Regions from separate parts of the Bacillus sp. SRL543 genome, predicted to be linked through region 1. Evidence: predicted binding sites of a transcription regulator. Region 1 holds the regulator's gene; the other holds the start of a gene.

Region 1 (5,162 bases):
GATAGATTTCTGGCTCGCAAAGCTGCTGTTCATAATCTTCAATGGATGATTCCAGCTGTTCGATCCGTGTTTCGATCTCTTCAAGCCTTCGCATTTTCTGCCTTTCAAGCTTCTTTGTTTCTTTATCCTGCATATATGACTGCTTATCTGTTTTTAGAGGTGCAGCAGTCTCTATTTTGATTGTCTCCAAGGCCAGAAGCTCAGCCTGCTCCTGCTTTTTATCGACATAATAGTCATAATCCCCGAGGAATTCGGTTGCTCCGCTGTTTTCCAGCTCTAATACTTTGGACGCAATCCGGTTGATAAAATAGCGGTCATGAGATACAAATAAGATGGTGCCCGGATAATCTATCAGGGCATTTTCAAGTATTTCCTTGCTGTCGAGATCCAGATGGTTTGTCGGTTCGTCAAGGATCAGGACGTTGGCTTTCTGCATCATCAGCTTCGCCAGGGCGAGCCTGGCTTTTTCGCCTCCGCTCAAAGCGGAAACAGGCTTCAGGACATCGTCGCCTGAGAAAAGGAAATTGCCGAGTACGGTGCGGATTTCTTTTTCATTGTGGAGCGGATATTCATCCCATAATTCATTCAGGACGCGTTTGTTGGACTTCAGCTCAGCCTGCTCCTGGTCATAGTAGCCAATCTCTACGTTTGATCCATAATCGATTTTGCCGCCGATTGCCGGCAGTTTTTGAATGATGGTCTTCAGCAGGGTGGACTTCCCGACGCCATTTGGCCCAACGAGTGCGGCACTGTCTCCACGGGACATCCGGAAAGAGATATTTTCAGAAACCTTATTCCCATCATATCCGACCTCAAGGGAATTGACCTTCAATACATCATTGCCGGTCTGCTTTGAAATATCGAAGCTGAAAGCGGCTGATTTTTCATCGCCGAGCGGCCTGTCCAGCAGCTCCATCCTTTCAAGCTTCTTCCTCCGGCTCTGCGCCCGCTTGGTTGTAGAGGCGCGTGCCAGGTTTCGCTGTATAAAGTCCTGCAGCTTGGCCACTTCTTCCTGCTGCTTCTCAAACTGGCGCATATCCCTTTCATAGTTCTCGGCTTTTTTCTCCAAATAGTAGCTGTAGTTGCCAGGGAATTTGGAGATCTGCTGACGGGTTATTTCATATACTTGTGTGACGACCTTATCAAGGAAGTACCGGTCATGGGAAACGATGAGTATGGCTCCCTCATAGCCCTGCAGATATTGCTCCAGCCACGATAGGGTTTCAATGTCCAGATGGTTGGTTGGCTCGTCCAGGATCAGGATATCAGGCTTGGTCAGCAGCAATTTGGCCAGTGCCAGCCTTGTTTTTTGCCCGCCGCTGAGGACTGATATGCTTGTATCATAACTAAAGGAATGAAAATTCAGCCCGTGCAGGATAGAGCGGATATCGGCCTCATACTGATACCCTCCCTGTTCCTTGAACTGCACCTGCAGCAGATCATATTCTTTAAGGATCTTCTCGTAGGAGGCAGGATCATTAAATATGCCGGGATCTGCCATACTTTGTTCCAGCCGGCGTAGCTCGGCTTCCATCTCCCGGAGGCCCTTGAAGACTGAAAGCATTTCATCCCATATGGAAAGGGCTGATTCAAGCCCTGTATTCTGTGCAAGATAGCCTATGGAAACATCCTTCGGCTTGATGATTTCGCCAGAGTCATGGGACATATGCCCCGCTATTATTTTCAGCAGCGTCGATTTGCCAGCCCCGTTCCTGCCTACCAGGGCGATCCGGTCGCGCGTTTGCACCTCAAGCTTTATATTCGATAAAATCAAGTCAGCGCCAAAGTACTTTGACAGCTGATTAACTTGAAGTAAAATCATTGTTCTCACCTCTGTATTCTAAAGGTTAGTGTATCGCATTCAATCCCTCACAGCAATAAGATGAAATTTGTGAAACATCAAACAATATTGCTTACATACCCATTTAAAATAGTGTATGATTCTGTAGAGAGGTGTTTATGAATGTCAGAGTTCACACATTTTAATGAAGAGGGCAGAGCCCGCATGGTGGATGTCAGCAGCAAGCCCGAAAGTGTCCGGACTGCATCCGCCCACTCAAGTATAACGGTTAATAGTGAAATATACGAAAAAATAACCGGCAACAGCATGAAAAAAGGCGATGTTTTGGCAGTGGCCCAGGTAGCTGGCATCATGGCCGCCAAAAAGACGTGGGAAATCATTCCTATGTGCCATCCCATTCCGCTGACCGGCATCGATATTTCTTTTGGATGGGAAAAAACAGAAGAAGATTACCGGCTGAATATTTCTGCCCAGGTGAGGACCAAAGGATCCACTGGAGTTGAAATGGAAGCGCTGACATCAGCAAGTGCCTGTGCGCTGACGGTCTATGATATGTGCAAGGCGCTTGATAAGGGAATGATCATCGGCCAGACCTATCTTGTTGAAAAGACGGGCGGAAAAAATGGGGACTTCAAAAAAGAATAGCAGACAAATACAATAGAAATCAGCAGGGTGGGGGAAAAGCTATGTCAAATGAAGCCATAAAAATACCGCAGGCAACGGCAAAAAGACTGCCGCTGTATTATCGATTCTTAAAAAATCTCCACTCTTCAGGGAAACAGAGAGTGTCCTCGGCGGAGCTCAGTGAAGCTGTGAAGGTGGATTCTGCTACTATCAGAAGAGATTTTTCTTACTTTGGTGCGCTTGGGAAAAAAGGCTATGGCTATAATGTTAACTATCTGCTGTCTTTTTTCCGAAAGACGCTGGACCAGGATGAAGTGACAAAGGTTGCCCTCATCGGGGTCGGCAATCTGGGGACTGCCTTTTTAAACTATAACTTCCTGAAAAATAATAATACAAAGATTGAAGCGGCATTTGATGTCGATGCTGGAAAAGTAGGGACAGATATTGGCGGGGTGCCTGTTTTCCATATGGATGATCTGGAAAGAATATCTGAAGAGCATGCTATTAAAGTCGCCATTCTGACAGTTCCGGCGCCTGTTGCCCAGGCTATAACGGACAGGCTTGTAAAGGGAAGCATCAAGGGAATACTCAATTTTACACCAGCAAGGCTTACAGTTCCTTCTGCCATCAGAGTACATCATATCGACCTGGCTGTGGAACTGCAGTCGCTTGTCTATTTCCTGAAGCATTATCCGATGGAAGTCATGCAGGGAGCAGAAGCAGAAGAGTAAGATTCCGGAATGTGACAATTAAAGCAAAGTTAGCATTACGGATAGAATTATACAGGCGTTAGTGGTATCATCAATATGATAGATAAAGGGAGGTGAGGCGCAATGATGAATTTAGGAATGGGAAGCCTCTTGCTTATTGTTTTTGTCGCTTTGCTGATTTTCGGACCGAAGAAACTGCCTGAGCTTGGAAAAGCTGCCGGCAATACCCTTCGTGAATTCAAATCCGCTACCAAAGGGCTTATGAATGACGAAGATGATGAGAAGAAAAAAGAAGTTAAGTAACATAAGGATGTTTTATGTATGAGTCATAAAGATATGACAATTTACGAACATATAGGCGAATTAAGAAAACGGCTTGTCATGACAGTCGTTTTCTTGTTCTGCGCGATGATTTTAGGCTTTTTCCTTGCCGAACCCCTGATCGTGTACCTGCAGGGTGCCGACGAAGCGAAGGACCTGACGATGAATGCATTCCGCCTGACAGATCCCGTGAAGATCTATATGCAGTTTGCCTTTATCATAGCCTTTGTCCTGACGTCTCCGGTTATCCTTTATCAATTCTGGGCGTTCATCAGTCCGGGACTATATGAAAAGGAACGGAAGGTCACACTGAGCTATATTCCTGTATCTGTGATACTGTTCATCAGCGGAGTGTCATTTTCATATTTTGTTCTTTTTCCGTTTGTTGTGGACTTTATGACCCGGATTGCGGACAGGCTTGATATCAATCAGGTGATTGGGATCAATGAGTATTTTCAGTTCCTGTTCCAGCTGACGATTCCATTCGGGATCCTTTTTCAGCTTCCTGTTGTCATCATGTTCCTGACCAGGCTTGGCATTGTCACACCGATGTTCCTGTCGAGCATCCGGAAATATGCGTATTTTGTGCTCCTTGTCATTGCGGCGTTCATTACGCCGCCTGAGCTGCTGTCGCATATGATGGTAACAGTGCCGCTTCTGCTTTTGTATGAATTGAGCATTTTCATCTCCAGGTTTTCGTATAAGAAAGTGCTGGAGGCCGAAGAGACGCAGGCAAAAGAAATGGAAGCCAAATAAAAATGAGCCTCATTCCAGGCTCATTTTTTTTGGTTATTTTTAATTTGTTTGATCTTATAGTGAAAGGCAATCATCCGAAGGCCTGATCCAAAGTCAAAAGTTGCCAGAAGCACGAGCAGATACGTAAAAAATCCCCATTCGCCGGTTTCACTGATATTCTGGATTGCGAAGTAAGTGAACAGCACGCCCAGGAATATATAGATGAACCCGGAAAACAATGGTGACTGCCTCATTTAAAGTCCCCCAATAAAGCTTTGAATTTGTTCCATTTCATTAATCCACTTTTGTATTTTATCCTGATTCATTTGAATGATGACTACCAATGTATTCATCGACACATGCGCAAAAATCGGGACAAGGATCCGCTTGGTCCGCACATACAGGAACGCAAATGTGAAGCCCATTGCAGAATACAGGAGCACATGCTCAGGCTCAAAATGCGCAAACGCAAAAATCACCGAGCTGATCAGGGCCGCTAGGAAGAAGTTCATCCTTTTGTAAAGGGCGCCGAAAATGACCTTCCGGAAGACGATTTCCTCCAGGATCGGGCCGATGATGCTGCTGACAATCACGACAAGCGGCAGAGTCTCGATGATACTGATGATCTGCTGGGTGTTTTCAGAGCCCATTTCAATGCCGATCAGATTTTCGATATTAGCTGCAAGCGACTGTGAAAACAAGGCCAGGAACACACCGGCAACTGCCCAGGCGATGGAAGCTAGAGGGGACGAAGCATTGCGGTCAAGCGTCTCCTTTGATTTGAATTCCTTCCGCAGCAGGAAGAGCACCAATATCAGGGCAACTGTAAAGCTGAAAACAAGCCAGTAGGCGACAGACAGCGCCTCTACTTCCTCATGGCTGCCGGCAAAGGTCGTCCCGGCAAAAATAAAAAGCGGAACGCCAAGGAAGCTTGAAAACTGCATGCCTATATAAACAATCAGGATGATCCA
Region 2 (5,162 bases), 230 kb from region 1:
CCTTCTGTTTTTAAAAAATAGGGAACCTTTTTCCATCTCCTCCGTATTAATTAGTAAAGCAAGAAGCAAAAATCTTGGACAATGAGAGGACGGAAAACTATGTGGCTTGACCTGTTATTTATCATCATGTTCCTCATCGGATGCTACTACCTGCTGCAGCTCCGCCTTCGTGTAAAAAAAGCGGCCGACCTGTCGGGACAAGCATTATTCCCACGCACGCAGGAAGAATACTCAGGCATCCTGCTGCCAGGCGAGTGGAAGGAAATGGAGCCAATCACGAAAAATACTAAACCCTATCAGTATATAAAATGGGGAACGCTATATGCTTTTTTCCTTATGGCAGGGTTCCTCTTGCTCCTGCTCACAACAGATTGGTTTGACCCAGCCTTCCTCAGTGCTGCTTATATATTCCTGGCGATTGCCAGCTTCATCCGCCAGCCGCAAAATCTCTTTATCATGAAGGACGGCATCATATTGCACGGAAGATTTTACAGCCAGAGCGAAATCCGCTCTTATGAAACAGAGAAAATTGTCCGCTGGCATCCTCTTTACGGGCTGGACTCCCGCGCAGACAATGGCTATCAATTAAAGCTCAAGGTGAAGAATCGTTTGTTTCAGCCAGGTCTCATTGCTGTGCCGGACAAAAAGCACTTAACAGCAATAGAAAATCTGCTTGAAAATATGGGAATAGAAAGAATCAGTTCAAGTGAATATGAAGGAAAAAAAGAATCCTCCAGCAGGGCATAATGCTGGAGGATTCTTTATGGTTCCTGTCACCGGACACTCTTTTTCCACATCATCACTGCTCCAAACAGGCAGGCGCCGGCTGCGAAGGTCACAGCTGCTGACCAGGGGGAAGGCGCCGGCCCAAATGCAGCCGAGGCCGGTGCTGAGGCAGCTTCATCCCAGGCCTTGTCCATATCAGGTACATAGTTTTTCGTTATGATATAGCCTTTGACAATAAAATAAGCAGCAAAAATCAGATGGCATGACGCTGATAGGATACATGCCTTTATAGCCAGCTTCATCGCTTCATCTCTCCTCATCTTGATTTTCCTGCTGCATAAATGCTGAGCTATAATCATCCCACCCATACACACAAAGCTCCTGCTCCCGGCCGGTGCCGATTTTCATTGTGAGAGCATCCTTCAGCAGTCTTGCACCCGTATGTTCATAAAAGCGGCAGGCATCATTTTCCTTCAGCACTTTGACGACAGCAGAACCTATTCCCTCTTTTTGAAAAGCATGAAAAAGCTCATGCAGAAGTGCCTTTCCAAGGCCAGTTCCCTGATGCTCTTCAAGCACATAAAGACAGGTGACATTCCCCTTAAAGCCCTCATACTCGCCTGTTTCCTCCCGGCTGCCGTCCGCAAAGCCAACTATCCCGCCATTTTCCTCTGCCACAAGTACGATGTTCCCGGATTTTGCTATATTCCTGTGCCACAGCTCGGTCCTGCTTTCCACGGAAAGGGCTGCAAGATATTCATCATCAATAATGCCTTTATATGCAGTCCTCCACGTTTCCACATGGACTTTGGCGATTCCTTCTGCATCCTGGTCCTCTGCTCTCCTGATTTTCAATCCGATTCCCCCCTTGTCTGTTATGCTTCTGGGTAGGTGTCCCTTAGAAATTGCATCGATTGGAGAATTAGCTTCCTTAAAACGGCTTCATCGACATCTGCCAGCTTATTTATGTACACACAGGCCTTGCCTGCTGTATGCTTGCCAAACCGTTCAAGCAGCTCCCCTCTTTTGCTGTCCCCAGTGGCAAAATACAGGCTGATCTTCGCCTTCCTCGGTGAAAAGCCGACAAGCGGGGCATCTCCTTCGTGGCCGGTTTCATACTTATAATGATAGGAACCGAACCCGATAATACTGTCCCCCCACATCTTTGCCTTGAATCCGCTCGTTTCTTCAAAAATCTCTATCAGTCTGTATGCATCTTCCCGTTTCTTTGGATTATCCACATTTTCAATGAACTCTTCTACACTCTTATCATTCTCTTTCGTCTTTTGCTCGTACATCATTTCCCTCCTAATGTCCCTATATTTATTAATGTACATTTCTACAAGAGGAGATAATCTCCTTCCTGAAAATGCTTATCAAAATACAAAAGGCCCCGCCGGCAGCCGGCAGGGCCTTACCTTTTCATTATTCACTTGAAGAATTGTTGCTGGATTCGGAGTCTTTCTTCTTTTCAGCTTTATAGGCTTTCTTGAAATCACTGCTGTAGTTCACTTCCTGGGTATCGGAGAGCCCGTTATTCTGCTCTGTGTTAAATCCTTTGTAAGGTGCTTTCTTGTCTGCCATTTTAGCATTCTCCTTTCCAATTTATATTCATTATTCTTTTACCCTCCGGACATTCCTGCAAACGGAAAGTTTAGAATCCCCCTCTAATTAGGTAAACAGAGAACAGAGGTGATGAAGATGACATTGAAAAAGATAGGAACGCTTCCCGAATTGGTGAAGGCGGCAGAAAATGCGGCCGATGCCCGTTTATACATCAGCCAGGAGGAATCCTCTCATCCAGGTGCTGTTCTCGGAGACGAAGACAGTCCCAGCGGCTCCTCGATGGGTCTGGAGCTTAGTCTCCTTCTCCAGACTGGCTCTGAACAGCTTTACTACAGCAATAAATACGATGAAGAGGACCTTTATGAAGCCGATCTTGGTTTCCTGGAAGGATTGAAGAAGCATACAGATTATACCCTCCTCTCCCCCTCAGATTTCAGGAAAAGGCTGGACCGGGCTTAATAATAGGCTCGAATCAGCTGTTTTAGCGGTTATGACATGATCATAACCGTTATTTCCGGGTGTGTTTGTGAATCTTTTCACAAAACTGCAACAGAGTTTGTGATTTATTTCACATTTTTAATATATAATAAAAGTATCTTAAATATCCGCCTCGCGAAATATAAGCAGACATATGACTTTTACAATTGAAGGGAGAAATTCAGGATGAAAACAAATAAAGTGAACAGGGTTGTTGTAATCGGCACTGGAGCTGTGGGCTGCAGCTATGCATACTCAATGGTCAACCAGGGTGCAGCAGAAGAAATTGTCCTGATTGATGTAAACGAAGCTAAGGCCGAAGGTGAAGCAATGGACCTTAATCACGGGATGCCGTTTGCACCTTCACCAGTCAGGCTGTGGAACGGAACTTATGACGACTGCAGGGAAGCTGATCTTGTTGTCATCACTGCAGGCCTGCCTCAAAAGCCAGGCGAAACCAGGCTTGACCTTGCAGCGAAGAACACCGGCATTTTCAAAACTATTGTCAAGCAGGTTATGGCGAGCGGCTTTGATGGCATTTTCCTGGTCGCAACAAATCCGGTTGACATCCTGACATATGTGACGTGGAAAGAATCCGGCCTCCCGAAGGAAAGAGTCATCGGATCCGGCACCGTCCTTGATTCAGCAAGGCTGCGCTTTAAGCTGGGCGAGTATTTCAAAGTGGATACAAGGAATGTCCATGCAGCCATCATCGGCGAACATGGAGATACGGAATTCCCTGTTTGGAGCCATAGCAGCATTGGCATTGAATCTCTTGGCAGCTTTTTGAAGCGCAAAGAAGACGTGAACCCGGACTGTCTTGAAAAAATATTCGTCAATGTACGTGATGCAGCCTACGATATCATTCAAAGAAAAGGTGCGACCTATTATGGGATCGGAATGTCGCTGGCCAGGATTACGAAAGCAATCCTCCATAACGAAAATTGCATCCTGACCATTTCTGCTTATTTGGACGGCGAATATGGAGAAAAAGACCTTTATATAGGTGTTCCCGCCATCATCAACCGGGAAGGCATCCGTGAAATAATTGAAATCGACCTGAATGAAAAAGAAAAAGAGCAGTTCAGCACCTCTGCGAAAGTATTGAAGGAGATTATGGCCAATACACTTTAATCAGAATGACGGAAGCCGGATGTGCCCCATGCTGGCTTCTTCTCTTTTGGAATCATTCTGCCTGCTCTTCTTCCTTCTTACCTTCTTTAAGCAATTCAATAATTTCCTGATTTTGTTTCACTGTCTTCCTCAGATTCACCTCAATGGACAACAGTGAGATAATAGCGGCAATCATGATTAATAGGCCCATCAGATCCCTCCTTCCATAATATCATGTTAGATACCCTTTATTTACCATATTATAACTCATTCTTAATACAAGACTTTGCAAATAATAGACCATATCATTAGAGATGAGATGAAGGAGGCCACAGCATGGACAGCGAAATGGGCAAAAAAGTAAGCACACTTGATTGGGAGGTACTTCATCAATCTTTGGATGAGGATGGATTTGTAAAATTAGGCACCCTCCTATCCCCTGCGCAATGTGAATCTGTTATCGAAATGTATCATGAGGAAAGCCTTTATCGAAGCACCATCAATATGGAACGCTACCGTTTTGGGAAAGGTGAATACAAGTACTTCGCGGATCCGCTTCCCCCTCTTTTGCAGGAGCTGCGCACGGCTTTTTACCCTGAACTTGCGAAAGCTGCCAACCGCTGGCTTGTTATGCTTGGCAAACAGCCGGCCTATCCCGGCACATTGGAGGAATTCCTGGAAGAGTGCAGGCAGCATGGCCAGGAACGGACAACCCCGCTTATTTTGAAATATGAGCAGGGGGGCTACAACTGCCTGCACCAGGATCTTTACGGAGATGTGTTTTTTCCTTTCCAGGTATTATTTACATTGAGCAGAAGAGGGCAAGACTACACCGGCGGTGAATCTCTTCTCTTCGAACAGCGGCCAAGGGCGCAAAGCCGGGGTCATGTGATTACGCTCGAACAGGGCGAGGCATTGATTTTCCCAACAAGCAGCAGGCCGGTCCAGGGGAAAAGAGGCTATTACAAGAACACTGTCCGCCACGGTGTCAGTACACTCTCCTCAGGTACCAGGTATGGATTGGGAATCATCTTCCATAATGCAAAATAAGGATGATTAAAATGAAAGCGAATATAGCTTATAAAACACCCAGAACGATTTTGACAAAAGGCACCGGGTTCCTTTCCGGCTACAGCCACTCGCTTAACCCTTATACAGGCTGTGCCTTCGGCTGCTCTTACTGCTATGTCAGGGAAATGCCCGTCTCCATCTTCCGCAGCGAAGAATGGGGCAGCTGGGTCGACGTAAAGCAGGGTGCCGCAGAACTGCTGGACAAAGAA

The links. The regulator Rex, encoded in region 1, represses fermentation and respiration genes when NADH is low (regulators of the CRP and FNR family bind a similar motif). The targets are predictions, from matches to a motif close to TTGTGAAATATTTCACAA.
Region 2: AC4E8B_RS02870 (L-lactate dehydrogenase) is a predicted target of Rex. The motif match lies at 2,817-2,834, and genes of this name have one in related genera.

The regions. Positions count from the first base shown of each region.
Region 1 covers NZ_OZ481794.1:307,289-312,450, forward strand. The annotation lists gene AC4E8B_RS01785 (ABC-F family ATP-binding cassette domain-containing protein) at 1-1,822, opposite strand, end outside; gene moaC (cyclic pyranopterin monophosphate synthase MoaC) at 1,964-2,446, shown strand; gene AC4E8B_RS01795 (redox-sensing transcriptional repressor Rex) at 2,488-3,156, shown strand; gene AC4E8B_RS01800 (twin-arginine translocase TatA/TatE family subunit) at 3,259-3,438, shown strand; gene tatC (twin-arginine translocase subunit TatC) at 3,457-4,212, shown strand; gene AC4E8B_RS01810 (YdiK family protein) at 4,233-4,445, opposite strand; gene AC4E8B_RS01815 (CPBP family intramembrane glutamic endopeptidase) at 4,446-5,162, opposite strand, start outside.
Region 2 covers NZ_OZ481794.1:533,445-538,606, reverse strand. The annotation lists gene AC4E8B_RS02900 (hypothetical protein) at 100-747, shown strand; gene AC4E8B_RS02895 (hypothetical protein) at 774-1,028, opposite strand; gene AC4E8B_RS02890 (GNAT family N-acetyltransferase) at 1,033-1,581, opposite strand; gene AC4E8B_RS02885 (DUF1801 domain-containing protein) at 1,602-2,024, opposite strand; gene AC4E8B_RS02880 (YfhE family protein) at 2,152-2,310, opposite strand; gene AC4E8B_RS02875 (hypothetical protein) at 2,428-2,751, shown strand; gene AC4E8B_RS02870 (L-lactate dehydrogenase) at 2,956-3,903, shown strand; gene AC4E8B_RS02865 (hypothetical protein) at 3,956-4,093, opposite strand; gene AC4E8B_RS02860 (2OG-Fe(II) oxygenase) at 4,219-4,932, shown strand; gene AC4E8B_RS02855 (SPL family radical SAM protein) at 4,944-5,162, shown strand, end outside.